Regions from separate parts of the Metaplanococcus flavidus genome, predicted to be linked through region 1. Evidence: riboswitches for the same ligand, from Rfam matches in the RefSeq annotation. Region 1 holds a riboswitch; each other region holds the start of a gene.
The links. A riboswitch is a leader RNA that binds a small molecule or an ion and turns the genes downstream of it on or off. The one in region 1 is predicted to bind thiamine pyrophosphate.
Positions count from the first base shown of each region.

Region 2: it holds a riboswitch for thiamine pyrophosphate, as region 1 does, so the genes downstream of both, thiT (energy-coupled thiamine transporter ThiT) here and ACFQ1X_RS14605 (acetylornithine deacetylase) in region 1, are expected to answer to the same signal.
Region 3: it holds a riboswitch for thiamine pyrophosphate, as region 1 does, so the genes downstream of both, tenA (thiaminase II) here and ACFQ1X_RS14605 (acetylornithine deacetylase) in region 1, are expected to answer to the same signal.
Region 4: it holds a riboswitch for thiamine pyrophosphate, as region 1 does, so the genes downstream of both, ACFQ1X_RS16310 (YkoF family thiamine/hydroxymethylpyrimidine-binding protein) here and ACFQ1X_RS14605 (acetylornithine deacetylase) in region 1, are expected to answer to the same signal.

Region 1 covers NZ_JBHTKI010000022.1:219,867-227,543, forward strand. Annotated here, with positions in the region: gene ACFQ1X_RS14595 (ABC transporter ATP-binding protein) at 1-459, opposite strand, end outside; gene tenA (thiaminase II) at 452-1,126, opposite strand; gene ACFQ1X_RS14605 (acetylornithine deacetylase) at 1,139-2,464, opposite strand; TPP riboswitch at 2,537-2,640, opposite strand; partial or broken gene ACFQ1X_RS14610 (halocin C8-like domain-containing protein) at 3,072-3,236, opposite strand; partial or broken gene ACFQ1X_RS14615 (hypothetical protein) at 3,164-3,322, opposite strand; gene ACFQ1X_RS14620 (hypothetical protein) at 3,677-3,844, opposite strand; gene ACFQ1X_RS14625 (MoeB/ThiF family adenylyltransferase) at 4,228-5,247, opposite strand; gene ACFQ1X_RS14630 (thiazole synthase) at 5,244-6,011, opposite strand; gene thiS (sulfur carrier protein ThiS) at 6,013-6,216, opposite strand; gene thiO (glycine oxidase ThiO) at 6,213-7,355, opposite strand; gene tenI (thiazole tautomerase TenI) at 7,386-7,677, opposite strand, start outside.
Region 2 covers NZ_JBHTKI010000009.1:40,234-47,910, reverse strand. Annotated here, with positions in the region: gene ACFQ1X_RS08130 (DHA2 family efflux MFS transporter permease subunit) at 1-755, shown strand, start outside; gene ACFQ1X_RS08125 (DEAD/DEAH box helicase) at 892-2,052, shown strand; gene ACFQ1X_RS08120 (aminopeptidase) at 2,049-3,278, shown strand; gene ACFQ1X_RS08115 (SGNH/GDSL hydrolase family protein) at 3,291-4,241, shown strand; gene ACFQ1X_RS08110 (hypothetical protein) at 4,287-4,433, opposite strand; gene ACFQ1X_RS08105 (M20 family metallopeptidase) at 4,503-5,576, opposite strand; TPP riboswitch at 5,716-5,815, shown strand; gene thiT (energy-coupled thiamine transporter ThiT) at 5,910-6,485, shown strand; gene map (type I methionyl aminopeptidase) at 6,866-7,618, shown strand; gene ACFQ1X_RS08090 (tryptophan-rich sensory protein) at 7,666-7,677, opposite strand, start outside.
Region 3 covers NZ_JBHTKI010000012.1:126,591-134,267, reverse strand. Annotated here, with positions in the region: gene ACFQ1X_RS09585 (hypothetical protein) at 1-581, shown strand, start outside; gene ACFQ1X_RS09580 (class F sortase) at 821-1,519, shown strand; gene ACFQ1X_RS09575 (hypothetical protein) at 1,720-1,926, shown strand; TPP riboswitch at 2,330-2,432, shown strand; gene tenA (thiaminase II) at 2,519-3,202, shown strand; gene thiM (hydroxyethylthiazole kinase) at 3,204-4,016, shown strand; gene thiD (bifunctional hydroxymethylpyrimidine kinase/phosphomethylpyrimidine kinase) at 3,992-4,825, shown strand; gene thiE (thiamine phosphate synthase) at 4,815-5,459, shown strand; partial or broken gene thiW (energy coupling factor transporter S component ThiW) at 5,466-5,945, shown strand; gene ggt (gamma-glutamyltransferase) at 6,109-7,677, shown strand, end outside.
Region 4 covers NZ_JBHTKI010000051.1:11,950-19,626, reverse strand. Annotated here, with positions in the region: gene ACFQ1X_RS16335 (AI-2E family transporter) at 1-1,188, shown strand, start outside; gene ACFQ1X_RS16330 (sporulation protein) at 1,250-1,669, shown strand; gene ACFQ1X_RS16325 (energy-coupling factor transporter transmembrane component T family protein) at 2,060-2,815, opposite strand; gene ACFQ1X_RS16320 (ABC transporter ATP-binding protein) at 2,796-4,226, opposite strand; gene ACFQ1X_RS16315 (ECF transporter S component) at 4,219-4,800, opposite strand; gene ACFQ1X_RS16310 (YkoF family thiamine/hydroxymethylpyrimidine-binding protein) at 4,793-5,404, opposite strand; TPP riboswitch at 5,515-5,620, opposite strand; gene ACFQ1X_RS16305 (IDEAL domain-containing protein) at 6,079-6,402, shown strand; gene ACFQ1X_RS16300 (M20/M25/M40 family metallo-hydrolase) at 6,690-7,677, shown strand, end outside.

The DNA of each region.
Region 1 (7,677 bases):
AATATCTGCTCCAGTTAAGTAGGCCCGCATAAAGGAGACCCTTTGCTTCATTCCGCCCGAAAGCATACTCGGAAATAACGTTTCTGTTCCGTCTAATCCAAATGAAACAAAAAGAGGTGCAGCTTTTTCATAAGCCTCTTTCTTATGAATCCCCTTTAGTTCTAGCGGCAGAATGACATTATCAATAATGGTGCGCCAAGGTATTAGAAGGTCTTTTTGCGGCACATAACCTATGTTTCCATCGCGTAATTTAATGACCTGACCCCTGAGGAGCAAATCCCCCTTAGTTGGTTCTTCCAACCCCAACAGCAATCTGAATAATGTCGTTTTCCCTGACCCACTTGGACCGACCACACTTATAAACTCTTGGTTTTGAATCGAAAAAGACAAATCTTTAAAAATTTCTTCTTTCCCATAATGAAAATTTAAGTTATTGACTTCCAACAACGCCTTACTCACTTACAGGCCACATCGTTTTGTGATAAGCCATATCCCAAAATAAATATTCAAACCTCGTAGTAGTCAAAAAGATTTCTTCAAGCTTTGCTAGTTCATTTTCTGGTTTTCCGGCCGTCAATTCGTCCAGCAAATCGATGCACCACTGCGCTGTTTGGCCAAATTCATCCGAACTATACATTCGGATCCACTCACCATATAGTGGGTGATCGGCTGCACCTGGAATGGCCGCAAGCTCTCTGCCGATTTCACGGTAACTCCATGCACATGGAAGCAATGCTGCTACCAATTCACTTACACTGCCGCTCTGTCCCACGTGAAGCATATAATGGGTATAAGCAAGTGTCACAGGGGAGGGGGAAGCTTCCTCCAGTTCCTTTTCGCTAACCCCAAAACGTTCCGCATACTGGCGGTGCAATGCCATCTCTTCGTTCATAGTGGCATCCAGTAACTTGGCAAATTGTCCCATTGTTTTAACATCCTGTGACTTGGTTGCACCAATCGCAAACAACTTTGCATACTCTATCAAGTAAAGATAATCTTGAACCATGAAGAACCGAAACTTTTCTTTATCAAGAGACCCCTTCCCCATTTCGACTACAAAAGGGTGATTGTGGTTGTTTCTCCAAATGGGTTGAAGGGTTGTATGTAATTTTCCGCTAAATTTCACGTTGATCTCTCCTCACTCTGCCTGCTTTTTCGTATGGCACCAAGTAAAAATAAAATGCGCCATAACTTTAGAGAAATTCACCAACTCTTGTATCTCAATGGACTCGTTAATGCTATGGGCTTCTATCAACTGCCCCGGTCCATACAAGACTGTCGGGATGCCTGCTTCTGCAAGCCACCCGCCATCGGTAACAGTCGTGGACACACCGATTACAGCCTTTTCTGAAAATAAATGTTGGTGTGAAGCTGCTAAAGTCTTTACGCCTATATGTTCCGGATTCACTTCAAAAGCTGGAAAGACCTCGCCTCTATCTTCTATCATGGAATGCCCACCCCATATAAAAGTTGGTGGATGTTCTTTTAGCCAAGAATCCGCTTTTGCAGCATTTAAAAGATGTTCTTCAATTTCTTTGCTTACAGTTTCATAGGACTCATTCGGATAAAAATGTACGGTGATCCAGAGCCGGCACTCGTCCGCGATAAAAGCGGCATGCCTTCCTCCTTCAATCACAGCCGGATTAATCGTATTTGTTCCTGGAGGATAACCCGGATAGCTTTTTGAAACCGCCCAATGACGCTCTAACTTCTGCAGACTTTCAATGATAATCATCATTTTTTCAATAGCGCTTGCTCCTTGCGAAAGACCGCCACCTGCGTGAATCATCTGCCTGCGCATGGCATCATGATAAACTTTCGGATCTTTAATGACCACCCAACCGGTGATCACCCCGCCCTGCCCTTGGATCTGCAGATCACTTGTATCAACTACAACCGCAAAATCCGCCTGGTAGCCCCTTTCGCAACACTGTAGGGTGCCAGCTTCACCAACCTCTTCTCCTATAACTGATTGAAAAATAAGGTCGCCCGGCAATTCGATGCCTTGTTCATGAAAAAGTTTAAGGACAAATAACGCAGCAGCCATTCCTCCCTTCATATCGGCAACACCTCGGCCTATAATTCGATCGTTTACAACTTCCGCCGTGAAGGGATCCGTTTTCCATACTTCTTCCGGCCTCACTTCGGCCACATCAATATGTCCATTGATGATCAAGCTTTGAAAAGACTTTCTTTCAGTCCCTTTTTTCACACCAACGATGTTTGGATCTCCCGGATACACATCCCATCGATCTGTTGCAAATGCTTGGCTTACTAAATACTGTTCAATCCACCCTTGTGCTTCAGCTGTGTTGCGAGCAGGCGGTGCCGGAGTTTGAAAAGAGATAAGTTGTTTAGTAAGATCAATCAATTCATCTTTTTTTAACTCGATTTCTTTGATTACTTGAAGCAACTGATTGTTTTGCAAGAAGTTTAATTCTCCTTTCGATATGATTTCCTCCACAAAAAAACACTTCTTCCCCATAGGAAAGAAGTGTAAATGACTATAAAAGGTTAAGCCTCATGTGGAGACAAAATTCTTCTGCCATCTCTTCCCTCCGCTAGTATTAACTAGATCAGGTGAATAAGGGTCAAGACGAATGTCTTTCTCAGCTTTAAACAGCTCCCCTAGAGCAATTGTGCAATGAAGTTTTATTGTTACTTTAGTTCTATCATAAGGATTAAATAATTACAACCGGTCACTTCACTCTACTGTCATTATTTATATGAGACAAGAAACTGTAACAATAAATCGAACCGAATCTGCTGCGCTTTCATTTTATAAAAGCTATCACTTTAAACTCGATGTATTGTAGTTTGTTTTTTCTTTTGCACATTTTGTATTTTATAATTGACTTATATACACAAAAGCACTTTCTAATTTAAAGTTCCATTTCGAACTTTCATTATTATTTCTCCTTAAATATATTGGCTGAAAGTGAAGATTGCTGACTAATTTTAAAAATAAAGGCGCTCGTAAAAGGAGATGGAAGCGTTTGAGCTTCGGTACCCCTCAAAAAGAGTAGCATCTGCTACTCTTTCTTTGTTGTATTCAACTACTTTGGAACGGATCAATTACAAATTTGATCTGTCGCAGCTGTACAGCCGACACTGCCTATCAAAGCACAGACAGCCGCTAAGCCTAAACCGCCAATCCCTGTAGTGATTCCCAGAGCACCCGCTGCAGCATAACACAACACGCCTCCACCGGTACCGCACAGCGCCCCAACTGCATATTCACAAAAAGAAGCATAAGCTCCAAATTCGTCTGCGTTCTTTCCGGCCTGCTGAATCTAATGTTCTGCAGAAGCGACAAAATCATCGTGGCTAAGCATCAAACCCTTTTCGTAAAAAATCGTCCCTGCTGTATCGACGGTAATGTCGGAAATTTCGGTTTGATTCCCGTCCAAGTTTTAGAAGGCATTGATGCGTATTTTTCCTTGGTCTATATTTTCTGCATAGACCGCTTGATCCGTCAGTACATCCCCATTTTTTACATCATATGTGAATTGAACGTATGCGAGGTTATCACTTGTTTTCGCAAGTCCTCCAAACACGAATTCAATATATGCAATATAGCCTTTGGAACCATCTACTGTGTTGATAATTATGTCACCTTTTGAAATTGAGTTAATTTTGGTGTTCTCTTTGTATGCCTGATACTCTTCTGTATTTTTTAACGCATTTCTGATTTGATTAAACTCATTTTGCTCGACATCGATGTTCCTTTTTCAAACATTGAAGTTCCAGCATTGACAGCACCTACGGAACTAAATGCAGAAGAGACAACGAGAATAGCTGCTATTGCTAGCATCAGAACTTTTTCAAAAGGTTTGATTGACATAATGAATATTCCTCCTAGTTTTTTCTTTTTTTTGAAATGAGCATGAAAGAAACAACCAAGGCATAAATAAACAGAAACAGTACAACCCCTAATTCAATCCCTGAATCAAACATTGTCCTCCCTCCTTTTTCTTCCGTCATTCCTTTAATTTCCAATTAGTGATTATATAAACAATTAAAATCAATAAATACCCAAATTTAATATATAATTTACATAAAATTTACTTTTTCATTATTACTTCAATTTCTTAAGTTTGAGCTCTAGTTCTTTTAAAGTATTCATCTCTTTATAAAAAGAACCTGTCTAAATAGATTATTAATATCCTGGCTTCAAAAAGTTAGAGTAGTTCAGTCCAATCAGACGAAAACATTTTTAAAAAAACATTAGCTTAAATATCGGTGATATAAACTTTTAGCTTTGTCGATGCTCTTTGTGCCGTGGATTAAAACACGGCCGTCATTAAAAACAACTAGACGACAGTCGCTCGTTGTAAAAGAGAGCAAATAGGGATTACGAAAGACTTCCCTTCCAAGCTTCGATAAAACTGTGCTCAGCTTTCCTAAATCTCTATCCACTGGATGAGGAGGCCGGATTTGAACGGTGTCTCTTCCGCATAAAACAGCAGTTTTTAACTGGGACGAGTAAGAAAGATAAGGGTATGTCCGATTTTTTCCACAAGAAGGACAATCCTTGTCCCATAACTTCCCCACATCAATAGATGAATAATGGTTTTTCCAGAGGTCGAATGAGACAAGCTTTTTCCTTAACTGAGTTGAATCTTCCACTAAAATTTTCAGTGCCTCTGCTATCTGGATTGAAAGAACCATTTGAACAGCGGGACTGATGATGCCAACAGTATCACAGGTCAATCCTTCCATAGGCACAGCCTCAAGCAGACAATTTAAACAGGGTGTGCTATCTGGAACAATTGTATAAGAGAGTCCATAACTGCCTACACAGGCACTATAAATCCAAGGAATTCGTTCTTTTTGAGAAATGTCATTTATGATCATTCTGATATCGAAATTATCACTTGCATCTAAAATCAAATCGATTCCATTTACCAGCGTTGTCATTTCTTTCACTGAAACATCCATGGTATGACTAATAATCTCTACATCAGAATTGACCAGCATTAAACGGCTCTTAGCTGCCACCGCTTTTGGAATTCGTTGTTCTGCATCCTTTTCCGTATATAGCTGTTGTCGCTGAAGATTGCTCCATTCCACATAATCCCGGTCAACGATGGTGAGTTTTCCTATCCCTGCTCTAACCAGCATTTCTGCACTGCCGGCACCTAATGCTCCTGCACCGACAATTAAAACATGCTTCTTCTTTAATTTCTTTTGTCCCGCTATCCCAATCGGTTCAAAAAGTTCCTGTCGTGAGTATCTTTCGTTCACTTGTGGCTCATCTCTTCCACCGGACTACTCGGCGTAGCATATCGCCTTATCGGTATACGTCCAGCCTCATACCCGAGTCTTCCTGCTTGGATTGAAAGCTTCATTGCAAGAGCCATTTTTATGGGATCTTTCGCCCCGGATACTGCCGTGTTCAATAAGACTCCTGCTGCCCCCAATTCCATTGCAATGGCCGCATCAGAAGGTGTTCCAATCCCTGCATCGACAATGACAGGAACAGTTGTCTGTTCAATAATATATGATAAGTTTAAACGGTTGATAATTCCCTGACCCGAGCCAATGGGAGAGGCGCCAGGCATAATAGCATGACAACCTAATTCTTCAAGCCGTCTTGCGAGCAACACATCATCCGATGTATACGGTAAAACGGTAAATCCTTCTTTTAGCAGTTCTTCAGATGCTTTCAGTGTTTCAATAGGATCGGGCAGCAAAGTTTTTTCACAGCCGATAACTTCCACTTTTATCATGTCACAAAGACCCGATGCTCGAGCTAATTTCGCAATTCGGACTGCTTCCTCAGCACTCTTTGCTCCCGCTGTGTTGGGCAGTAACGAGTATTTTGCCAAATCCAACTTTTCAAGGAGGTTGGGTTGGCTGGCTTCAAAAATATTCATTCTCCGAACGGAAAAAGTTAAAATCTCAGTACCCGAAACATCAATCGCTGCTTTTTGGGTATCAAAGTCAGGATACTTTCCCGTTCCCAGCAATACTCGGGAAGAATACTCAAAATTATTTATTCTCAACATGTTATCCGCCTCCTACAAAATGAACTAATTCGATTTTATCTCCTTGAGAAAGAAGAGTTTCATTATGTTTTGCTTTCTCCAGTATTTCATTGTTTCTTTCAACAATTATAACTTTCTGATTCAATTCAAAATACTGCAACAGGTCCACTATAGTTGTTGTTCCATTTGGTACGTCCACTTGGGTTCCATTTACTGTTAACTTCATTTACTCCACCTCTTGACGTTTCTGTTTAAGATTTTTCGATTTACATGAAATGGGTTTATATCAATGGAAGGGCGGGTTCCCACAATTAGCTCGGCCATCACTTTTCCAGTAATTGGAGATAGTAAAATCCCATTCCTGAAATGCCCAGTCGCGATGTACAGTCCTTGATAAGCCGGGTGTTCACCTAAATAAGGCAGCCCATCAGCAGTCTGTGGCCGAATCCCAGCCCACGCCCTTTCCCATTCGGCTGTAACTATAGAAGGGACGAGACTTTCAGCCTTCTTAACCAATGAGGAAAGCCCTTCTAAAGTGACTTGTTGGTTAAAGGTATAAGGTATGACTGTTGCTCCTACGACAATTCGTCCACCTTCTTTCGGGACAAGATAACAGCCTTCTGAAAAAACAGGTCCGGCCAATAGGGGTGTTTCCGACTTTACAGAAAAGCATTCTCCCTTTACCGGATAAGCTTCCAGGGACAATCCTGTAGCCTTCAATAATTTTTCGCTCCAAGCTCCTCCAGTCACCACCACTTTGTTGCTGAAAAAATCCCCCTCACTAGTGGCTACACCTGTCACTTTTCCTTCAGAGAAATAAAAAGAAGAAACTTCTACATGTTCTTTCAATACCGAGCCGAGTTCAGATGCAGATTTGATAAATCCCCATGTTAATCGAGATGCTGCTACTTGCCCGTCTCGTTCAAGATACATACCTCCCATGATTTCCTTTGTTAATGAAGGCTCTCTATTCCTTGTTTCCTCGACTGTGAGCAGTTGCGCGCCCTCCCCGTTCTTCTCATAGATTCGGGCATCCCTTACTTGGTTGGTTTGTTGCGTTTCAGTTAAAGCAACTTTTAAAATGCCCTGATTTTTTAATTCAATATCGATTCCACTGAGCATCTTCAATTCTTCAGCAATTCCACTAAACATCGCCCTGCTCTTCTTTGCCAACTGAAAAAGCGGACCTACACCGTCAAATTCCACTTGTGCACCCAACATCCCAGCCGCAGCTCCAGACGCTTTACTCGCAAAACGATCTTTTTCCAAAAGCAAAACCTTTAATCCTTCTTTTGCCAAGTTATATGCGATGGCGCCACCATTCACTCCGCCACCCACTAGAATGGCATCATATGTTTTGTTCACTAACCTTCCTCCAAACTGTTACGAATATCCTCATTCCTTTGTCAAAGACGTCCGATACGACTGTACGGTCTTTAAAGGATCTGCGTCTTCCAACACCCCCGACATCACAGCAATCCCCTTCGCTCCAGCTTTAACTACTTCGGGCGTAAGGTTCGGAGTAATTCCACCAATGGCAATCACTGGTATATCGACTGACTCAACTATGATTCTCAGGTGTTCAATTCCTCTAGGGGATAGACCTAGCTTCGATTGTGTCGGATAGATATGGCCAAAAAATAAAAAATCAGCTCCATTTTTTTCTGCTAATCGTGCTTCCTCAGCG
Region 2 (7,677 bases), on a different contig from region 1:
TGGTCCTGTTTATTCTGCGCCAACTGAAACTTGAAGAACCTTTGCTCGAAATACGGATTTATAAATACCCGATGTTCGCATTGTCTTCAGTAATTTCCATCGCCTTATCAATGTCGATGTTTTCCGCCATGATTCTGATGCCTATTTATGTCCAGACCATCAAAGGGATTTCCCCAATCGACTCAGGACTCCTTATGCTGCCAGGGGCATTGATCATGGGCATGATGTCTCCGATCACAGGGCGCATGTTCGATAAATGGGGGGCAAAAGTGCTGGCGATTCCCGGATTATCGCTGGTCGTGTTTACGACCTATCTCTTCAGCCAATTGTCTTTAGACACCAGCTATTGGCAGATCATGCTGATTTACTCGATCCGCATGCTTGGAATATCCCTGGTGATGATGCCGGTCATGACGAACGGGTTGAATACTTTGCCGATAAAGGAATATCCGCACGGCACTGCCATCAATAATACATTGCAGCAAGTTGCGGGTGCCATCGGTTCCGCATTCCTCATTACGCTGATGAACACACGGACGGAATCGGCGGCAGCACAAATGTTGGCAAATGGAACTGCTCCGGAAAACATAGTGAATATGTCGATGCTTGAAGGCATCAATTTCTCGTTTTTCATTTCAACGTTCATCGCATTGGCCGCTCTTATATTGGCGCTGTTCATCAAAAAGCCGCAGCGCCCGGTAACCGAACAGGAAAAAGAAATCGTTTATACACAAAAAGAAGCAACAGATTCCTGACACATTGGCCGCGCCGGTTTCCGGTTCGGCTTTTCTTTATTTTTACAGGCAATACGGCAAGTGGAATACATCAAAAAAAGGCGCCAGAACGGCAAATATGGTACACTAAAAGCATTGAAAAAAAGGTGGAATTGAAATGACTTTTATAGAAGAATTAAGTCCAGTATGGCAAGAAAAATGGAAAAAGACCGGTTTTGAAACAATCATGCCGATTCAGGAGCAAATGATTCCGGAAATGATGGCAGGCAATGATATCCTGGCCCAATCACCTACAGGTTCGGGTAAGACACTGGCTTACGTGCTGCCGATTTTAGAGCGTGTAAATCCGGAAAAACCGTCTACTCAGGCAATGATCATCGCCCCGTCACAGGAGTTGTCAATGCAGATCGTCAATGTGCTGCGGGAATGGACAGAAGGCACAGATATTACAGTGACCCAATTGATCGGCGGCGCAAATATGCAACGCCAATTGGAGAAGTTGAAGAAAAAGCCGACAATTGTCGTTGGTACACCGGGCCGTTTGAATGAACTGGTGAAAAGTAAAAAATTGAAAATGCATGAAATACGGATATTAGTGCTTGATGAAGGGGATCAATTGATGGCGCGGGAACACCGCAATGTCATGAAAGCGCTCATCGAAAAGACCCAAAATGAACGTCAATTGGTGCTGGTGTCTGCGACGATTACGGAAGAAGTGAAATTGGTGGCTGACCGCCTTATGCAGAATCCCACACGGCTTCATGTGACAGCGGAAGACTTGCCGATGCAAGGAAAAGTGACGCATTCATTCATCAAAGTGGACGAACGCGACAAGACGGATCTGCTGCGCCGCATTTCCCATATTGAAGGGGTAAAAGGTTTGGCCTTCGTCAACAACCTCGATCAATTGCTGATGAAAGAAAACAAACTGAAATTCCGTGACACCAAAATTGTTACATTGCATTCTGAAATGAGAAAAGATGAGCGTAAGAAAGCGCTGGATGCTTTCCGCAACGGGGAAGTGTCGATTCTTATTGCGACAGAAGTAGCGGCACGCGGACTGGATATCGATTTGGTAACCCACGTCATTCATGTGGATGTACCAAAAACGATCGATCAATACCTTCATCGTTCAGGACGGACAGGAAGAGCCGGCGCAGACGGGGAAGTACTGACGCTCCTTGCCTATCAGGATGAAAGACATTATAAGAAATTCACAAAAGATCTGCCATCAAAACCGGTGCAGAAAATAATGCACGGCGGTGAATTGGTCGAAGGTTCCAGCAAAACAGTGAACGCAAAGGGGAATAAAAAATGAATTTCCAGCAAAAAATGGAGCAATACGCGGAGCTGACTGTATATGTTGGTTTGAATGTCCAAAAAGATCAGACCGTACTGATCAATACCACAACAGATACCATTGAGTTTACTCGACTGGTTGTCAAAAAAGCGTACGAAGCAGGAGCTAAAAATGTCCACGTGAATTATTCGGATCCTGTTCAGACGCGCACCCATTACGAGTTGGCCCCCGACGAGGCTTTTACAGAATATCCGGAGTGGTCTGTAGTCCAGCGCGACGAAGTTATTGAAAAGGGGGGTTCATTCCTTTGGATAGATGCGGAAGATCCTGATTTGCTTACCGGCATTCCGGCTAAACGCTTATCAAATTCTCAAAAAGCTGCCGGCAAAGCCTTGGAGAGATATCGCCAGGCAGTCGGTTCCGACAAAGTGGCCTGGTCGATTATTGCGATCCCTTCACAGAAATGGGCTGCAAAAGTATTTCCGGAACTTGATCCTGAAAAGCAGATTGAAGCTCTTTGGGAAGCTATCTTTACTACGGTGCGAATCGGACGGGGAGATGCCGTTTCTTTATGGAAAGAACACATTGAATTTCTCGAAAAACGTGCATCCCAGTTGAATGACCATCGCTTTGTGAAACTGCATTATACAGCTCCTGGGACGGATTTGACGATTGCATTGCCCGATAAGCATATCTGGATGTCAGGAGCATCAAAAACACCGCAGGGCAATCCGTTTATCGCGAACATGCCAACGGAAGAAGTTTATACCGTGCCGCTGAAAAACGGAGTGGATGGCTTTGTCCACAATACGAAGCCATTGGTTTACCAGGGCAATATCATCGATGGATTCACCCTGACTTTTGAAGATGGAAAAATTGTCAAAGCACAAGCCGAACAGGGCGAAGAACTATTGACTGACATGATCAGTTCGGATGAAGGAGCAGCCTATCTCGGTGAAGTGGCATTGGTTCCACATCAATCACCGATTTCAGATTCGGGTCTCTTGTTCTTCAATACTTTATTTGATGAAAATGCTTCAAACCATCTGGCGATCGGTGATTCTTATCCAACATGCTTCGAAGGCGCCCGTGATCTTGAGCGCAATCAATTGGCGGCAATCGGTTTGAATACATCGATTGTCCATGAAGATTTCATGATCGGCAGTGCGGAAATGGATATTGATGGCATCACAGCAGACGGTTCGAAGATTCCGGTTTTCCGTAAAGGCAATTGGGCATTCTAAGAGGTGAAGAAAATGAAGAAAACAGCAGCAATGGTGCTGGCTTTATTGCTGGCGGTAAGTATGATGGATACGGCAGCAGCCGAGGTGAAAATTCCTGCTGTCTATATCGCGCTGGGTGATTCACTGGCTGCGGGGCAGACACCGGAAAGCCAGATCGATACGGGGTATGCCGATCTGATCGCCCAGGAATTGGGCCGCAATCAGCCGGTCGCATTGTTTTCGAAAGATCTCGCTTTTCCAGGGTTTGCAACTCAAGATGTTCTGGAGCGGGTGAAAGAAGAAGAAACGCAGGAAGTCCTTGCTTCTGCCAATATTATTACGCTGTCTGCAGGAGCAAACGATCTGCTGCGATTGGTGCAAGCCAATCCCGCTGACGGGTCGCTGCAATTTCAGCGGATACAATCTGATTTCGCACTGAATGGAGCACGCCAGAACATTGACGAAATTTTGAATGAATTGACTGTTGCCGCACCGAACGCTGATATTTATGTGATGGGCTATTATTTTGCTTACCCGCATGCGCGGGAGTCGCAGAAAGAAGGATTGGCGGAGCAAGTGGCAACATTGAATGAAATTCTGAGAAATGAAGCTGAGAAAGCCGGTGCGATTTTCGTATCGGTTGATGAAGCATTTGGTGAAAATGCGACTTCGAAAGTACCCAATCCGAACGATGTCCATCCGAATATTGAAGGCTACCAGGCAATGGCCAATCAATTCCTGGCACAATACCGCGGGGGCTGGACAATCGAAGACCGGGAACTCCCTGAACCGAATCCAATCAGTTTTGAAGAAATCATGGCGGGACAGGACCAGCCCACAGATGATAATGACGAACAAGCTGAAGACAGGGAAGAGACACCGGCTCCAGGAGCAGAGGAAGTGGAAGATGATGCAGCAGCCCTTCTGATGCCGAATCTTCAGTCAGGCTATCAGGCTCTCCGGACAATATTACCGATCATTTAGCCAAAAAAATCCCACTCCCTTCAATTAGGGAGTGGGATTTTTCGGTTATTTTTTAGATTGATTGTTTTTATACTGGTTTGTATTGGTCTGCGCATTTCCTTTGGATTTCTTTTTATTCATGAATTTCCGGATGATCGGATAAGCTATAGGACCATATTTAAGTGCTGATTTGAACAATCTACCTACTGCCATGTTAATCGCTCCATTCGTTTTAAAGATATTTTATAAATTCCCGTTTTAGGAATGATTTAAACATGCTATTCAAGTCATTGCATGGGCCAATAGAATATCTTTGTATTCATGGACACTGGAAATTTCAACGTATTCCGCGTTGCCGTGCCAGTCATCGCCTGTCGGACCAAATTCGATGGCACCTTCGCCACCATTCACCGCAGCATAATAGCGGGTATCCGCAGCACCGTGCTGGCCAAACAGGATGGCATCGTTTCCGGTAGTGCTTTGTATACTTTTCTCCAAGGTTTTGATGTACGGGTTTTCATCGGTCGTGGTCAGCGCAGGTGTTGTTGCAGAACTCGATTTGTAATCAAAATCGATATCGAGCGTTTCGCCGAGTTCGACCATCTGGCGCGTAATTTCCTGGGGATCCTGGCCGGGCATAAAGCGGATGTCGTATGACATTTCACAGATTTCCGGAACCATATTATAGCGTTCACCAGCTTTGATGATTGCGAGATTTACAGAAGGCTGCTCGTAATATTCCGTCGATTCTTTTCGAAAAGGGAGTTCCGCCATGGCCATATGATATTTCATGGCCCGTTCAATGGCGTTTATGCCTTCCCAAGGTCTGCTGCCATGTGCCGGCTTGCCTTTGAAAACCATATCCATATGCAAAATGCCTTTTGACTGCAGACCGACTTTCAAGCCGGTCGGTTCGCCGCAGATGACAAAATTTCCACTGTACCCTTGGGAAACAAGCCATTCTGAAGTATTGTGTCCGCCAATTTCTTCATCGGTTACGAGATGGAGCTGAACTTCCCGGGACAATTTTTCCGCATCCAGTTCGGTGAATGCCTGCATCATTGCTGCCACGCCAGCTTTCATATCCGCTGAACCTCGCCCATACAAACGGCCAAGCTCTTCCATAGGGCTGAATTGGTCTTCGTGGCCTGGCACGACATCGACGTGACCATTCCAGATCAGTTTTTCATCGCCATGTCCTTTAGAGGCAGTCAGCATCAAAAATCCGTTATTGTCATGGATTTGGACCCTTTCTCCTCTTTGTTCGAGCCACCGAGCGCAAAATTGGAGCGCTTCATTGGCGCCTTCTTTCGTATCACTTTTAATTTTAATCAGATCTTTCAATAATTCAATCATATAAATACAGCAGCACTATTCGCTGCCTCCACCGCCTTTCTGAAACATTTACTTTCACAATACCCTAATGACTTAAGGTAAAACGAACTTGCATCCCTTCTTTTTGTTCGTTACAATACAGATGAAACAAAAAAACTGTATACACCACAAGGGGAGCAATTGCTGAGAGTGAACGAGAACGTTCTTACCCTTTGAACCTGTAAGTTAATACTTGCGCAGGGATGTGGATGGAAACCTGCCCTTACGCGGCGTCAGGATCTATCCTGGCGCCGCTTTTTGTGTGGTTTTTATTGGCGGCCCTTCTGGTGATGTGCAAACACATAGGAGGATTTTATGAGGAATAAAAAATTATTGCTGATGCTCGAAATTGCGATTTTCGGCGCACTCGGCTATGTACTGGATTTTATTGCGTTCAGCATGCCACAGGGAGGATCTGTCAGTCTGGTCATGATTCCGATCGTGCTGATGGCGTTTCGCAGAGGAATAGGCGCAGGTCTCCTGACTGGACTGGCGGTCGGCTTGCTGCAGGTTGTCACAGGACGAGTTTATATCGTTCCCTTATCATTCGGTTTCGCATTTACTCAGGTGACACTGGATTATATTGTGGCGTTTGCAAGCGTAGGCTTTGCGGGCATGATGAGAACCGCTTATTTTAAGAATCTGCGGGACGGCCTGAAAGGAAAAGCTGTTTCCTGGATTATAGCCGGTGCATTTATCGGTGCATTCCTGCGCTATATTGTCCACGTTATTGTGGGAATCTGGTTCTTCCGTGAATTTGCCACTGGCAATGTTTATCTGTATTCGTTCGGATACAATGCGACTTATATGATTCCGGCATTTCTGCTGACGGCGTTTGTCTGTTCGATTCTGTTTATTGCAGCGCCAAGACTGGTCGATGTGAAAGAATAAAAGTGGAAGGCTATCTTATGATAGTCTTCTTTTAGTTTGTTAAGAAAGAAAAATATAAACCGATATTGCGCAAAACAGCTCCGCTTGCCAAAACCCGTGCTCCTGCATCGCTCCGCTAGCTTCGTCGCAAAGACTCGGCCGAATTACCTTCGGCCAACTCTTGGCTCGCGCTGAGCTAACTCGGGCTCGTTACACTTCGCCCGAGTGGATCTTGCACTTCGTCGGCATCCGCCTGCTCCCCGCGGAAAGCTTCCGTCTAGAACGCAATGGTTATAGAAGTTGAGGGTTTTTCGACAACCTTTTAGAAGGCTATCTTTATGATTGTCTTCTTTTCTTATGTTATAATTTTTTAATAGAAAAGCTTGAAAGAAGGGTATTTAATGATTGCAACTAATGAAAAAGATATTGAAATGCTGAAAAAAGCCGGACAGATGGTCGCGAAAATCCGTGAGGAGATGAGAGCTGCGACTAAACCGGGAGTAACAACGAAAGAAATTGATGAACTTGGCGGTCGCCTGTTCGAGGAATTGGGCGGTGTATCAGGGCCGAAATCCGAATACGATTTTCCTGGGTTTACGTGCATCAGCGTAAATGAGGAAGTCGCTCACGGCATTCCGGGAAAACGTGTGATTCAGGAAGGCGACATCGTGAACATTGATGTTTCCGGATCATTGGAAGGCTATTTCTCTGATACAGGAATATCATTTGTCGTCGGAGATAATCATCCTGAAAAGGAAAAAATTTGTGAAGCAGCTGAACGAGCCTTTGACCGGGCGATGACAAAAGTCAAAGCCGGTTCGAAATTGAATGGAATCGGCAAAGCGGTTGAGCGTGAAGCGAAAGATCAGGGGTTGTTCGTGATCAAAAATCTTACCGGCCATGGCATCGGTAAATCATTGCATGAAGCGCCTCAGCACATCCTCAATTATTACGATGCATGGGAAACGACTATCCTGAAAGAAGGAATGGTCCTTGCAGTAGAGCCCTTCATTTCGCAGAAAGCCGAGCATATCATCGAATCGGGTGATGGCTGGACATTCATCACACCGGACCAGTCATTGGTCGCGCAAATCGAACACACGGTCCTTGTAACAAAAGGGGAACCGATCCTGTTAACTAAATTAGAGGAATAGAAAAAAAAGCCTGCACTTGTGCAGGCTTTTAATTTTGCAAAATATCCTTAATTTTTCTT
Region 3 (7,677 bases), on a different contig from region 1:
AAGCATTCGAAGCCGTCAGCGAAATGCAGGAAGCGAACGCTGAACAGATGAAAGCGGCCGTGAAATCACTTTACGGACAAGAAGCTGCCGATGCATTTGGCGAAATCTTCTCTACACAGTATGAAGACAGTGAAGCACTTGGAGAAGCGTTAGCTAATGGAGAGACAGAAAAAGTGAATGAAATCACAGATCAATTGCTGAACACTTTCGCTGTTGATCTTGGAACTTTGTTAAGTGAAGCAACAGGTGGAGAACTGCCGAAAGAAACAGCAATCAGTGTTCTTCAGCAACATGAACAGAGCACAATTGACATCTTAAACAGCTATGCAGAAGGCGATTACGAAACGGTTTATAACACGTTTACTGAAGGTCATGCATTGATGTTCACAATCGGCCAAGCATTGTCAGGAGCAATTGTTAATCAGAATCCCGAAAAATTTGCAGCTGCACCAGGAATGCCGGAAACAGGTATGGGTGGCATGGCGGATTCAGGAAATATGAACTGGATCTTGTTCACATTCCCATTATTGGCCCTTGCAGGAGCTCTAGTATTCACAAGAAGAAAAGCGTTACAAGAATAAGCAGATGAAAAAGGGGAGATCTATTCTCCCCTTTTTTATCAATTTATAATGATGCTGGACTTTCTTATGTAGAAAAATTCTATCATTAGCTCTAAACTGAATTTGGAATAGGCATACTTTTTTTAGTGTTTCTATTCGTGCTTCAGTTAAGGAAATGAATGCTTCTTATATTTATCTGTTAATTAATAGTATTTATTAAAAGGTGCGCTATATTCTATTTTAGATAAGGAGTGAAATGTGTGAATTCATTTATCAAAAAAGCTGGTCTTATATATATCCTGTTTCTTTTTACGACCCTCAGTGGAAACCCGATCCAAGCGACCAATAATTCACAAACGGAAATAGATCATGACTTTATACAAATAGAACAACGCTTTACACAGGAAATTGTGGTGCAGAAAAATACAGTAGAAGAAGAAGTTTTGGAAAAAGTCTCTTCCTTGAGTTCAACTTTCGCTGGTGAAGATAAAAGCATAGAAGAAAAACAAGTCGGCGTGACGCCGGTTCAGATTGAAATCCCAGCAATTGATGAAAAAGCGGAAATCATAGAAGTCGGCCAAACGCCGGAGGGCAATATGGAGGCGCCAGCTGATGTCCATACAATCGGGTGGTATGAGCCGGGAACGAAGCCTGGAAATAAGGGGAATGCAGTACTCGCTGGACATGTTGACGGTCTTTCGCAGCCTGGCACTTTCTTTAACTTAAAAAAATTAGAACCGGGCGATTTGATTCACGTTACCGGAACAGATGGTACAGAGTTGACGTTCACTGTAACGGACAAGCAAGCTTATGCACCGGAAGATGCTCCGTTGAATGACATTTTTGGTTCCAGCTCAAAACCGAAGTTGAATTTGATTACGTGCACTGGAACTTTTGATACTGAAAGCGGCCATTACGAAGAGCGGTTAGTCGTTTATGCTGAATTGACTGACTACTAGTCAAGAATGGCAAAAATAGAATGAACAAATGTAAAAGGGAGAGACCATAAAACGGTGGTCTCTTTTGTCTTTTGAGGTTTAGACAGTGACAAATAGCTGAACGTGAATGAATCACTTGTATTAAATTGCAGTATAATGAGGTTAAGAACGAAGAACTAGAGGCTGGTATGGCCAACTTTTTACTTTAGGGAGAATGTAAAATGATGTTGAAGTACTATAAAAAACGCTATGAAGTAATAATGCAGGGGAAGTATCCTGCCAACAGAAAAAAGATAATGTCAGCTAACCTGGCACATGAAATGGAAACGGCGTTTAACATACCTATGCAAAGTAACCCTGGATGGGAACAGGAAAATAAAGAGATTTTTGCACTCTATCGCCAGGTTTCTGTTAGTAGAAATTTTTGAAATCAGTTTTTTCAGCAAGTAATTTAAAGAAAGATAATTTAATAGCCTCACTTATCCTAAGGAAAGAAGCTCAAATACGAGCTTTTTTTCGTTAAATTGATATTTTGCGAACAATTAAAGTTCATGAAGAAGTAGCCTAATCCCGTTAAGTTACTATAATACTTCTGCAAATTTAATATTTGTTAATTTCAAAATTAAATTATGCCAATCGCAGTTAGCACATGAGCGATTACCGCAAATTCACATAATTTATATGCTAAAAATGATAAGCGAAAAATTTCCTTTTTGTTCTGACGGATTGGTAAGATGCTTGATTATCTGCGAAGGTGGTTTGCGCAGCATTCAAAAATAAATTTGTGATTTTTCAGACATTGTGATAATCTTTGGGGGAACAACTGAATACATGCACCACTGGGGGAGCCGGTTAACGGCTGAGACGAGCAACGCTCGGACCCTTGGAACCTGATCTGGATCATACCAGCGGAGGGAAGTGGGCGAGAGTATGCCGGATTTCTCTATTCCTATGCGTATAATTGCCGCTTTCCTTTACTGGAAAGCGGTATTTTATTTTGCCTGAAAGGGGATGGAGAAGATGAAATTAACACAGGAAATGCGACAGGAATGTGCTGGATTATGGCAGGCGAGTTTCGATCATCCGTTTGTGAAAGGGATTGCGGACGGCAGTTTACCGGTAGAGGTGTTCCGCTATTACGTCATGCAGGATGCCTATTACCTGACAAATTTTGCGAAGATGCAGGCGGTCGGCGCACTCAAGGCGCCGGACCTCGCGACAACCAAGAGTTTCGCGCATCATGCGGAGCAAACGTGCGCAGCAGAAATGGCGCTTCACGAATCGTTCATGGGGATGCTCGGAGTGACGGACGAAGATTGGCGGCAATTCGAACCGTCACCGGGTGCTTATGCCTATGTATCGCATATGTACCGCGCAATGGAAGGGGATCTGGCGGATGTGCTCGCGACGATTCTACCGTGTTACTGGCTTTATTATGAAATTGGGGAACGATTGAAAGATGCGGAGCCTGGCCATCCGATATACGACCGGTGGATCGAGACTTATGGTTCCGAGTGGTTTGGCGAACTGGTGCAGGAGCAGATCGGCCGGATGGATTCTTTGGCGGAAAGTTTGTCGGCGGAACGGCGGCAGGAGCTGAAGGACCGCTTCCGGCGGAGCAGTTATTACGAATGGAATTTCTGGCAGCAGGCGTGGACGATGGAAACCTGGGAATTGCCCGCGGCAATAAAGGCTGGTGTCTGACATGATCAATAAAATTCGAAATGAAAATCCCGTAATCCATTGCATCACCAATCATGTCGTATCGAACTTTCAGGCGAATGGATTATTGGCAATCGGCGCATCACCGATCATGGGCGAGGCACAAGAGGAAGTGGAAGAACTTGTCGCCATTTCACGCGCGTTGTCATTGAATATCGGAACCTTGAATAAAGACACGTTTAACAGCATGATGCTCGCCGGAAAAAGAGCGAATAAGGAAAAGATCCCGGTGATTCTGGATCCGGTGGGAGCAGGAGCGACCGCTTTTCGGAAAGAGGCCGTCCAAAAGATTTTAACGGAAATCGATGTCAGTGTGCTGCGCTGCAACGCGGGAGAACTAGCCGCAATTGGCGGCGTGGAATGGGCGTCAAAAGGCGTCGATGCCGGTGAAGGCAATATCGACCTGGATAAACTGGCGAAGCGAGTGGCAAAAGAATACAGCTTGGTGGTGGCAGTGACAGGCAAGACCGATATTGTGGCCGATGGTTCGCGGGTAGAGAAGATTACAGGCGGTGACCGTATGATGAGTTCAGTAACCGGCATGGGCTGCCTGCTCAGTGCTGTAACAGCCGCTTTCACGGCAGTGTCTCCTGAAGATCCTACAGCTGCGGCAATTGAAGCTCTCAAGTTTTACGGGGCGGCCGGTGAACAAGCTGCGGCAACTTCGGAAGGACCCGGCAGTTTCCGCGACACGTTCCTGGATGTTTTATTCGGCATGGAGATTGATGACGATGGCTTCGACTTTGAAAAAGGGGAAGGAGTAGATGTACTGTGGCAGCGATCAAACAGGTATTGACGATTGCCGGTTCGGATTCCGGCGGTGGAGCGGGCATACAAGCGGATATAAAGACTTTCCAGGAGCTCGGCGTTTTCGGTACATCGGCCATTACAGCGGTAACGGCGCAGAATACATGCGGCGTGCACGGCGTTTATCCGATGCCTGCCGCAGCGGTAAAAGCGCAAATCGATGCAATCGGAGCGGATTTTACCATTGCCGCTGTGAAAACGGGGATGCTCTTTGACGCTGAAATCATCGCTGAAACGGCAGCGGGAATCGAAAGACACGGCTGGCGTAATCTTGTCGTGGATCCGGTGATGATCGCAAAGGGAGGCGCAACTTTGATGCAGGAAGAAGCACTCCAGGCAATGCGGACATTACTATTGCCATTGGCGGCGGTCATCACACCGAATATCCCGGAAGCGGAAATGCTGAGCGGCATGGAAATCCATGATGCAACAGACAGGAAAAAAGCGGCCGAACAAATTCTCGCTTTTGGAGCGAAAGCCGTTGTCATCAAAGGAGGACATGCCAACAATCCTCTGATTGCCGAAGATTATTGTCTCGATCAGAACGGTGAATCATTTGTGCTCCGTTCTGCGCGTATCCATACGCAGCAGACGCATGGCACCGGTTGTACATTTTCAGCTGCTTTGACCGCTGAATTGGCAAAAGGGCAGATATTGCCGGATGCTTTGGTGACGGCAAAACGGTTCATCCAGGCGGCACTTAAGCATCAATTGCATATTGGTGCGGGACACGGCCCGACAAACCATGCCGCTTTCCGCCAATTTGCAATGGAAGGGGATGTGCAATTTGTTCAATAAACCCTCTGTTTATTTCATCATGGGAACGCAGAATGCTTCAGGAAAAGATCCTTTAAAAGTATTGGAAGAAGCTTTAAAAGGAGGCATCACCCATTTCCAGCTTCGTGAAAAAGGAACGGGAGCTTTGCAGGGGCAAGACTTGGTCGAGTTTGCGGAAAAGTGCCAGGAATTATGTACCCAATATCAAATTCCTTTCTTAATCAATGATGATGTCGACTTGGCGTTAGCAGTCGGTGCTGATGGTATTCATATCGGACAGGAAGATATGGATTGCGACCAGGCGAGGGCGCTGATCGGCAAAGAAAAAATGCTCGGTGTTTCCGTGCATTCACTCGAAGAAGCAAGGGTTGCCATCGATGCCGGTGCGGATTATTTCGGTATGGGTCCCGTGTACGGCACACGGTCGAAAGCGGATGCCAAACGTCCGGCAGGTACAGCCGGCATCGAAGAAGTCATCAGCCATTTTCCGGATATACCAGTCTTCGGCATTGGTGGGATCTCACCGCAAAATGCTGGAGCTGTCTGGCAGGCCGGTGCGTGCGGTGTTGCCGTTATTTCGGCGCTGTCAGGAGCCGATGATATCGCTTTGCAAATCGCGCATTTCAAAAATTCATATAAAGGGGTATTGATATGAAAAAAAAAAAAGCTTGTCGTAATGTCAATGTTCGTGGCACTGGCGGTTGCAGGTTCGGCGTTTGTGTCGTTTCCGGCAGGAATAGCACGCGCCTATCCGATTCAGCACGCTATTAATGTCATAGCGGCTGTGCTTTTCGGGCCAATCCCTGCCGTAACGATAGCCTTTGTGACCGGTGTCGTACGGGTGCTGACAGGCACAGGATCGTTATTGGCGTTTCCGGGAGGCATGATCGGCGCATTGCTTGCCGGTGTACTATATAAAATGTCAGGGCGCATCGGACTTGCGGCAGTTGGTGAGATCGTCGGTACCGGCATCATCGCATCATTGATTGCGGTGCCGTATGCCAAATTGTTGATGGGCACTGAAACCGCAGCGCTATTCTTCATGCCGCCGTTTCTTGTATCGAGTATCAGCGGTGCGATATTAGGTGTAGTGCTGGTATACAGATTGGAAAAAACGAAAGCGAAGGAATTATTGTATTGAACAGATGTAATACTAACGAGCCGGCAGGTCCTTTCCAGGTCTCAGCCGGTTTTCTAATTGTAATAAAAAGGTGAATTTAAAACGGAGAAAATCGGGTAAACAGGAGGAAAATACGCAAATAAATCATGTGATAGCTTAACCATCACAGAAGAGGTGAAGAGCGATGGATCTGCAGAGAATTATACAGAACCAGAAAGCGCATAAGCATATTTCGCAGGATGAAACAGCTGCTGCGAAATACGGTATGGCGGCGAGTGCGATAAAAGAAGCGACGGAAATTGGGGAACAGGTACTCGAAGACGGCGGCAATGCAATTGATGCCATTATCGCCATCCAATTTGCGCTGTCTGTAGTCGAAGGGATGAATACCGGTATCGCAGCGGGTGGTTTCCTGATTCATTACGACAGTGAAAGCAAGAAAACAATCATCATCGATGGTCATAGCCAAGCACCTTCCGAAGTGACACCGGAACTTTTCGTCAATGAAGAGGGCGAAGCAGTTCCTTTTGATGAACGTTCCACCAGTGCCAAGGCTGTAGGAGTGCCGGGCATCATGAAGATGATGAACGAAGCGCATGAAAGATATGGATCGATGCCGTTGGAACGGCTGGTGGACCCTGCCATCGAGCTGGCTGAAAATGAATATGAGGTAAATTCGTTATGGGAAAGAACGATTGAGCAGTTTAAAGACAGAATGGGTGAAGAGACGAAGAAAGTCTTCATGCCAAACGGCAAGCCGTTGAAAGAGGGAGACAAAATCCGTCAGCCTGATTTGGCGAAAACCTTGAAAATTATAAAAGAGCATGGCTTTAACACCGTTTATGAAGGCGAAATTGCGGATGCCATGCTTGAAACAATTGAAAGCCATGGCGGCCTGATGACAAAAGAAGATATGCAGAATTACAAAGTGGCTATTCGAGAGCCGCTTTGGAGTACGTACAAAGAACTTGATCTTGCCTTTCCGCCGCCTCCGAATGTCGGTGGATTCACCATTGCACAAATGCTGAAAATACTGGAGCCATTTAAAATTGAAAAATATCATCCCCATTCCTGGGAAAAATATCATCTTTTAAGCGAAGTCATGCGGCTGACTTTAGCGGACAAAGAAGCGTATATGGGTGATCCGGAATTTATTGATATTCCCATGGAAGGGCTTTTCCATCCGAAATATATAGAAGAACGCAGAAACCGGATCAGTTTTGATGAACGTTTGAAAAAGGTGAAAGAAGGCGATCCGTGGGATTACGAGGAGAAGGATTCCACCAATAAACTGCATGGTGGGCATTACGAGGAAGGAATGGAAACAACGCATTTCACAGCGGTTGACCACTGGGGTAATATAGCGGCCTGCACATCGTCGATTGAGCGGATTTTCGGTTCAGGCATTATGGTGCCGGGCTACGGATTCCTATTGAATAACGATTTGACCGATTTTAATCCTGAACCTGGAACGAAAAATGAACCGAATGCGAAGAAGTATGCCATCAGCTCCAAAGCGCCCACCATTGTTTTCCATGAAGGCAAGCCATTCTTTACACTTGGCTCGCCAGGCGCGACAACGATTGTCGCATCCGTTCTTCAGGTGTTATTAAATGTTGTGGAATACAAAATGGATTTGAAAGAGGCAATCGAGGAACCGCGAATTTACATTACTCCGGATTTGAAAATCCAATGGGAAGACGGGATTAATGATGAAGCGATGGAGAAATTGACGGAACTTGGTTATGAGTTG
Region 4 (7,677 bases), on a different contig from region 1:
GAGCCTGAAGAAAAGCCATCCTTTTTCAAAACGAACTATATCCAGTTTCTCGGAGGCAGAAATACATTATTTACGTTACTTGCTTTAGTCCTGATCGGCTTGATAATTTTTATTTTCAGGGAAGTATCTTTCATCTTCAATCCGTTGAGCGTCTTCATGCAGACAGTGGTGTTGCCTGTGACGTTAGCGATGATTTTGTATTATCTGTTGCGGCCGGTCTTAAGGCTTCTTGAGCGTTTCCGCATCAAGAGGATATGGGGAATTCTCATTATCTTCCTGGGCGTCATCGGATTGATTACCCTGATTACTTTTCTGATCCTCCCTTTTTTACGAGAGCAGCTGCAAATGCTGATCGAAGAGTTTCCGGAATACTTCAACCAATTATTAATGGACGTTGATGCTTTTCTCCGTTCATCATTTTTAAGCAACTATTACACCGGTTCAAATTTTGATATCGAACAATTGATGGAAACATTGCCGGAAAATGTGGCCGGCATCCTGCAGGATACGGTTGCCAGCATCATAACCGGAATTACAGGTTTCCTTTCGACCATCACAAGTTTTGTGCTGTCGATTGTCATCGTTCCGTTTATCCTGTTTTATTTGTTGAAAGATGGGGAAAAGCTTCCTGAGTACATTTTGAAATTATTGCCGCCGCGTTTGCGCCATGATACGCGCGAAGTGTTCGGCGAGGCGGATAAACAGCTGAGTGCTTATATCCAAGGCCAATTGATCGTAGCGTTCCTGATTGGTGTAATGGTCTATATCGGCTTCCTCATCATCGGAATGGATTATGCGCTGCTCCTCGGTGTACTGGCCATGTTCACGAGCGTCGTGCCCTATATCGGTCCTGCAATCGCGATTACACCGGCCGTCATTATCGCGCTGGTCACTTCACCATTCATGCTGGTGAAACTGGCGATTGTCTGGACAGTTGTCCAAGTGGTGGAAGGGAATGTGATTTCTCCGCAGGTCATGGGAAAAACTTTGTATATTCATCCGGTTACGATTATTTTCGTGCTCTTGACAGCCGGTTCATTGTTCGGTGTGCCCGGTGTAATTCTCGGTATTCCTGCATACGCAATACTGCGTGTATTGGTTTCCCATATCTTTAAGCTGTTCAAGCGCCGATACAATAAACATGAGCCAAGCCTTGATAACCATTATGATTATACGGAATTGCATTAAACGTTTATAATTGAAGTATGGGTAATAAAGTTCATTACAAAAATTTGGAGGTTTCCCAGTCATGAAATTCAAAGATTTTTTATCATCCATTGGCTTTGGGTCAATGAAAGTTGAAACAGTTGTTGAGAGGCCGCATTTGGAAGAAGGCGAAACCTTGAACGGCACGATTTATTTTGAAGGCGGCGATTCCGATCAGGAAATAGAATTCATCGAACTCCACGTCATCAAACTGATCGATGATTATCGGGAAGACAGCGATTTTAATATCATTGAAACGATTGTCGCGAAACAATCGATGGAATTTGCGGGATCGGTGAAGTCGAAAGAAACAACCATGCAGCAGTTCGAAATCGTACCGGACGAACGCTGGTTGATCGAAACCGATAAGGCGCGCCTGGTGCTGCGGACAATTGTGCATATCCATGAGGGCTTGGATGTACGGGATGAAGACGAGATTACATATGGGAAATTTGAGAGCTGATTCTTCAGCTCTTTTTTTGTGCAAAAAAGGTATTGGGATAAAATCTATCCCAATACCTTAAATTTTTATGAACTTCCCTTCTATATAAATGAGCAATCGTTTCAGCCGATATTCCGCAAAACAGCTTCGCTTGCCAAAACCCGTGCTCCTGTCTCTGCATCGCTGCGCTAGCTTCGAGACATGAAAGTGCGTTGCATCGCTGCGCTAGCTTCGTCGCAAAGACTCGGCCGAACTCCCTTCGGCCAACTCTTGGCTTGCGCTGAGCTAACTCGGGCTCTTCTCCCGAGTGGATCTTGCACTTCGTCGGCATCCGCCTGCTCCTCTGGGCGTCTGCGCTGTTTTGCTCCATATCTTTAAAGTGAAGTATTCTTCAGATCTTATTGTGGGAGTTTAAGACAGCATATTCCCAGCATACATAGACAGCCCCGCCAGCATTAGGAGGGAAGAGGCTAAAACATAATCTCTCGTGGAGACAACTACCGGTTGATAAAATTCCTTCCTCGGCTCTCCGGTAAAACCGCGTGCCTCCATCGCAAAAGCCGAGCGCTCAGCTTTGCGGACGGCACCGGCAAGCATCGGGATGATGATTCTGCGTATGCCGAGGAGACGCTGCCACCAGAATTTCTCCGTTGCCGCGCCGCGCAAACGGTGCGCTTGCTGGATCTGGAAAAATTCATCTTTCAGCACCGGCAGAAATTGATAGCCGACAAGTACACCGTAGGCCAGCTTCGGCGACAGTTTCAGCTGCTGCATCAGGCTCATGACGAATTTCACAGGATCTGTCGTCAGGGCGAACAAGAGTGACAACGATGAAAAAGCCAGGACACGGAACGACAGTGACAAGGCCAGCGCCCATTGTTTATCGGTTACATCAAATCCGAACAGGGACCACATAACGGTGCCGCCTGTTTCGGCGCTGAAAACGATGGTCGTCCACAGATAGCCGAAAGCACCAAACGCAAACGGCAACATGAACAGAGACCATAGCTTCCAATTGATTCGGCTGAACAACAATTGAATGACAAGGATGCAGAAAAAGAACAGCAACGGCGTCCAGGGATTGAAGAAAAATGCCAGCCCGAGCATGGCGATAGTGACTGTGATGAATTTGATTGATGGGTTCATGTCATGCAAGAGATTTCGCATGCTGCAAAGCTCCTTTCGGAGGAAGCAGATTATGGCGGGCGAGCAGATCCGGATCCTGCCAAACCCGTTTGGCAGGAAACATTCCCGTCATTTTGCTATCTTTCAACAGGAGCAGAGAATCTGCAACGGCTGCGGCAAATTCCATATCATGTGTGACAATCAATACGGTATCCCCCTGATCCAGCCGATGAGCTATCAAATGGAACAATTCCAACAGGGCTTTTTGATCCTGGCCTGAAGTGGGCTCGTCCAGAAAGTGGATGTTCCGTTTATCCGCCAGCATGGCGCCGATTGCAACCCGCCGCTTTTGGCCATGGCTGACAGCGAAAGGATTGTGGGCCGCTATTTCGGCTAAGCGCAAGGAATCCATTAAATCCTTCAGTTCGTTCAAGGAAGATGTTCCGGAAAAGTCGATTTCATTTTTGACCGATGCAGTCAGAAACAGAAATTCCGGTGATTGCGGCACATAGCCGCACGCACCAGAGTCGACGGTGCCCGATTCTTTTTTGTAAATGCCGCAGAGCGCTTTGACCAATGTGGATTTGCCGCTGCCGTTGGGGCCGGCAATGACGATGCATTCGCCTTTCTTCGCTTTGAAGGAAAGGGGATGCAGCAAAGTCTGGCCCTTTATTTTCACGGATAATCCGTTCGCAGATATGGCCGATTCATCCAGTATCGAATTCAGCCGCTGCGGGTAGCGGAAGGTTTGATGCGGATTGAACTGCTGATCCGAAACAATTTTTCCGCCGGCATCGATTGCAATTTCGCGGTCAAAGAATGTTCCCCAACTGTCGAGACGGTGTTCAACGGCGATGATGGTCAGGTTGAAAGTTTTTTGCAGCCCGTCGAGCCAGGATATGAAATCTTTTGCAGTCAGTGGATCTAAATGTGAAATCGGCTCATCAAGCAACAGGACTTCAGGGTCCATGATCAATGCGCAGGCGGTTGCGACGCGTTGTTTCATTCCGCCTGACAGGGTTTGAATGGTGGTATTGCTCAGGTGGGACAATCCGGTCATTTCCAAAACGTCCCGAATCTGCTCTTCCATTTCTTTAGCTGGCGTGTTCAGGTTTTCGAGAGTGAATGCGAGTTCTTCTTCTACAGTCGGCATACAGAACTGCGAATCGGGGTCCTGGAACACGGTGGCGACGCGGTGGTTGATCTCACCGGGTCTATAAGATTCAGCAGCTTTGCCGAATAAAAGAATTTCACCTGCCACAATGCCATCGCAATTTTCCGGGTATAGCCGGTTCATTAAATAGAGCAAAGTCGATTTGCCAGAGCCGCTCGGACCGGAAATCGCGACCCGTTGTCCGCGTTCGATGCCAAACGACATCGACGACAGAGTGGGTTCCCGATCATCCGGATAGCGAAAGGTGACGTCCTTCATGGAAAGGATGCTATTAGGCATTGGCATCACGCGGCTGGGTTTGGGCAATCGCGTAACCGCGCAGGGAACCGGTCGCGAGCAGCGCATCGCCGATGTATTTGCCGCCGATCCCCGCAATGATCGCGCCGCTTAATACACGCAGTGTAAACATCAGCGCTACAAAAGAAGGATCCAGTGCCGCATAGCCGGAAACGAAATAACCGTAGATGAAACTGAATACAGCGGCGCCAATACCGGCAAGCATAAAGACGAATATATTGAAATGGCGGTAACGTGTGACCGCAAACGCCGCTTCGGCGCCAAGCCCCTGGATGACGCCGGACAGGATGAGTCGGGGGCCGACCGCGTTGCCAAGCATGACTTCGATGATAGCAGCCATCGTTTCGGGTATCACTGCCGCACCTGGTTTGCGGATGATGTGCATACAGATGATCGACACGATGAACCAGATACCGAACATCCATTCATAGGCGATGGGGCCAATCAGGCCGGCCCAGATATTGCCGAGATGGATGAATAACAGATAGACGATGCCGAACACGACACCGAACAGCGACATTAAGACGATTTCCTTCAGTTTCCAGGTGTTAAGCATTGGCTTTGCCTCCGTCCGAATTCGTGTGTGACGGGCTATTGATGCTCATCGATACCGTCATGATGAGGTGGCGATGCTGATCGGAGCGGGCATGAGTAAACGATTCTTCATAAAACGCGAAGACGTCATGGATATCACCGTGGATACCGCTGGCGTAATGCATCGAGTCATTCCAGACACCATGTTCTTTAGCGCGTTCGACTTCTTTATAGATAACGCTCATATAATCCGGGTTGTTCATCGGATACAGCGCGAACTGGGAAGAGACATATTGTTTCGTATCATCCGTGTTCAGCAGAACATCGTCTTTATCGAGATAGACATCACCTGATGTGTCTCCCGGACAACCGATGGAGAAGGTGCCGTTTAACGCCACGTGTTCTCCCGTTTTCGCCGCGTGCAAAGTCAGTGCTTTTGCGACGTTGAAGACGTGGTTCTGTTTGCCGCGGATAACGCTGGAGACGTCGTCGGTGTCCATCCAGACATTCGAGGTGTCCGTTCCGTTCAACGCCCCTTTGATGATTTTGATGAAGTCGCCGCACATCGGATTGAGCGTGAAGCGGAATCCGACGATCGGGCTTGTGCCGCATTGCAATGGTTCCATAATAAAATTCCTCCTTAAAAATTTGCACAAAAATGGCCGCATCCGTGAAGATGCAGCCACTGTTCCATGCAAATTAAAAGGAGGTATTCGCTCCTGAAGATTTCGTTTTGCGGAAAGTCACCGCACTTCCTCACGCAGGTCCTAACCTGTTCGAGTCATAAGGGATCGGAGCTTTCGCTCGCATCTCAGCTAAAATAAGCACCCCCAGTGCAGAAAACGGTATGCGGTTTTTGTGTTCGGGTTGTCCCGATGGCTTCAGTGTAAATGAAGGTTGGAGGGAAGTAAAGGATAATTTAGACAGATGATATTCCGCAAAACAGCTTGCTTGCCTGGGGGCTTTAGCTATACAAGTTGAAAACAAGTGCTCCTGCATCGCTGCGCTGCTTCGTCGCAAAGAGTTGACCATCGCAGGCTTCGGTCAACTCTTCGCTGTTTTGCTCCATATCATTTATAAAATCATTTACACAAATGTAGATAAAAAATGTCATAGCAGCAAATAACTAATTCATTTATCCTGAAATCAGAGCATATATATTGAGTTCTCTTCCATAGAAGAGTAATATTCGATTTACCCACTTTAATGGGTAAGAGTCATTTAATAGGGTATTGATGGTAATAGAGCATAGATAAATTTCAAGTTTCTATAAAATAAATTAAAAAGCAGGTGTTCTGATATGAATGAAGAGAAAACAATTTTAAAAACCACTGATTGGGTTAAAGGGACTTCCATTAAAGGTGAAATGGTAATTGGATTTATTGATTCGATGAGCATGGTGCAAGGCGCTGTATATGTAACGGTTGCCGAAAGCGATAATGAAGAAATTATTGGCATGACGATTCCATTGGCAGTCAAGCAGGTTGAGAGTTTGCAGCAAACGGCACCGAAAGATGCAGCGCAGCTTGAGTATCTGATTGATCTGGCTTTGCAGACTGGTGACAAAGAGTGGTTTAAAGAGTTGACTGCAGAGTTGAATGGGAAAGAGCAGGCTGTAAAGTAAGCTAATTGAAATGAAAAATTATATATTTTTTTTAAGAGCTGCGGGTTAATTAGAGTGACCCAATAAAATGAGACAAGGAAAAAGCACCCCCAACGTCGTATGTAGTAACAACGACAAACTGGAGGTGTTTTTCTGTATGGGTTCAAAAAAGCGGTTCTATCCGGAGGAGATCAAACTAGAGGTCATTGAGATGAAATTGAATAAATCCTACCTCCCTGGAGCTGTGACATTCGTGTCACAGCTCCTATTTTATAATTAAGGCAATAACAGAAAGGGAGAGGATGCACATGCAGAACTTGAACCGATTATTTATTCGCCACGGATTTCTTGTAGAGGAAATTGAAGAAGGAAGATTTGATTGCCGGAAAGAAACGGAAGAGAACATGATGTTTTTGATAGAAACCTTGGATGAGCTTTTTGTGGCTTACACAAAGATCAAGGGTTTGTTGAAAATAGAAGAAACAGATATTGATGAAGAACGATGGCTTCGTGCGGTGGATTTCACATATAGAGGCCGAACCGAGATGCTGCAATTTGGTCCCGGAGTGGACATTCCCGGCATCAAAAATTTCGACACCTACATGGCAGGAATCATCCGCCAATTGAATCGATTGGGCCTGTCGACAACAAGTTGCTGCGATGGCCATGAAAAGAAGCTTCCTAGCATTTCCTTTACCAGAGATACGGATATAACAACCGTTGTTAAAGTGCTGACTGTCATCGGATTGCCGAATGTACATGTTCGAAATCACTCCATTAGTATAAGGGCGCCGCGAATCCAATTGCTCGATGCAGCTGAAGCATTAAGCACCTTTTCTCCGGAAGACCTGAAGAAGGATATTGAGGAATTGAAAAAGCAGTCATTTCTGATGGAGCTCGAAAGCTGCCTATCAATCGACGGTGATAGTGGAGACGAAGAAGACATTCGCGACTGGGTCCTAAGCAAACTCGTGAATCATGCAGACTCATTGGAAGTGGACAGCAAGGGCAATATTCTGGCTGTTAAGGTTTATGGGAGAGGAAAAGGACCGGTGATCTTATTGAATGCGCATCTGGACACCGTGTGCAGTTTTGATGAGGGCCGCGAGATCATAAAAGACGGCAACATCTGGTCCAGCAGCAGCGGCATTTTGGGCGCAGATGACCGGGCGGGTGTCGCCATCCTATTGGAAACACTGAAACGTCTGGATGCAAAGAACTTCAATGGGACCGTGAAATACATTTTCACCGTCGAAGAAGAAATCGGTCTCCTGGGAGCAAAGGGAGTCGAGGCGA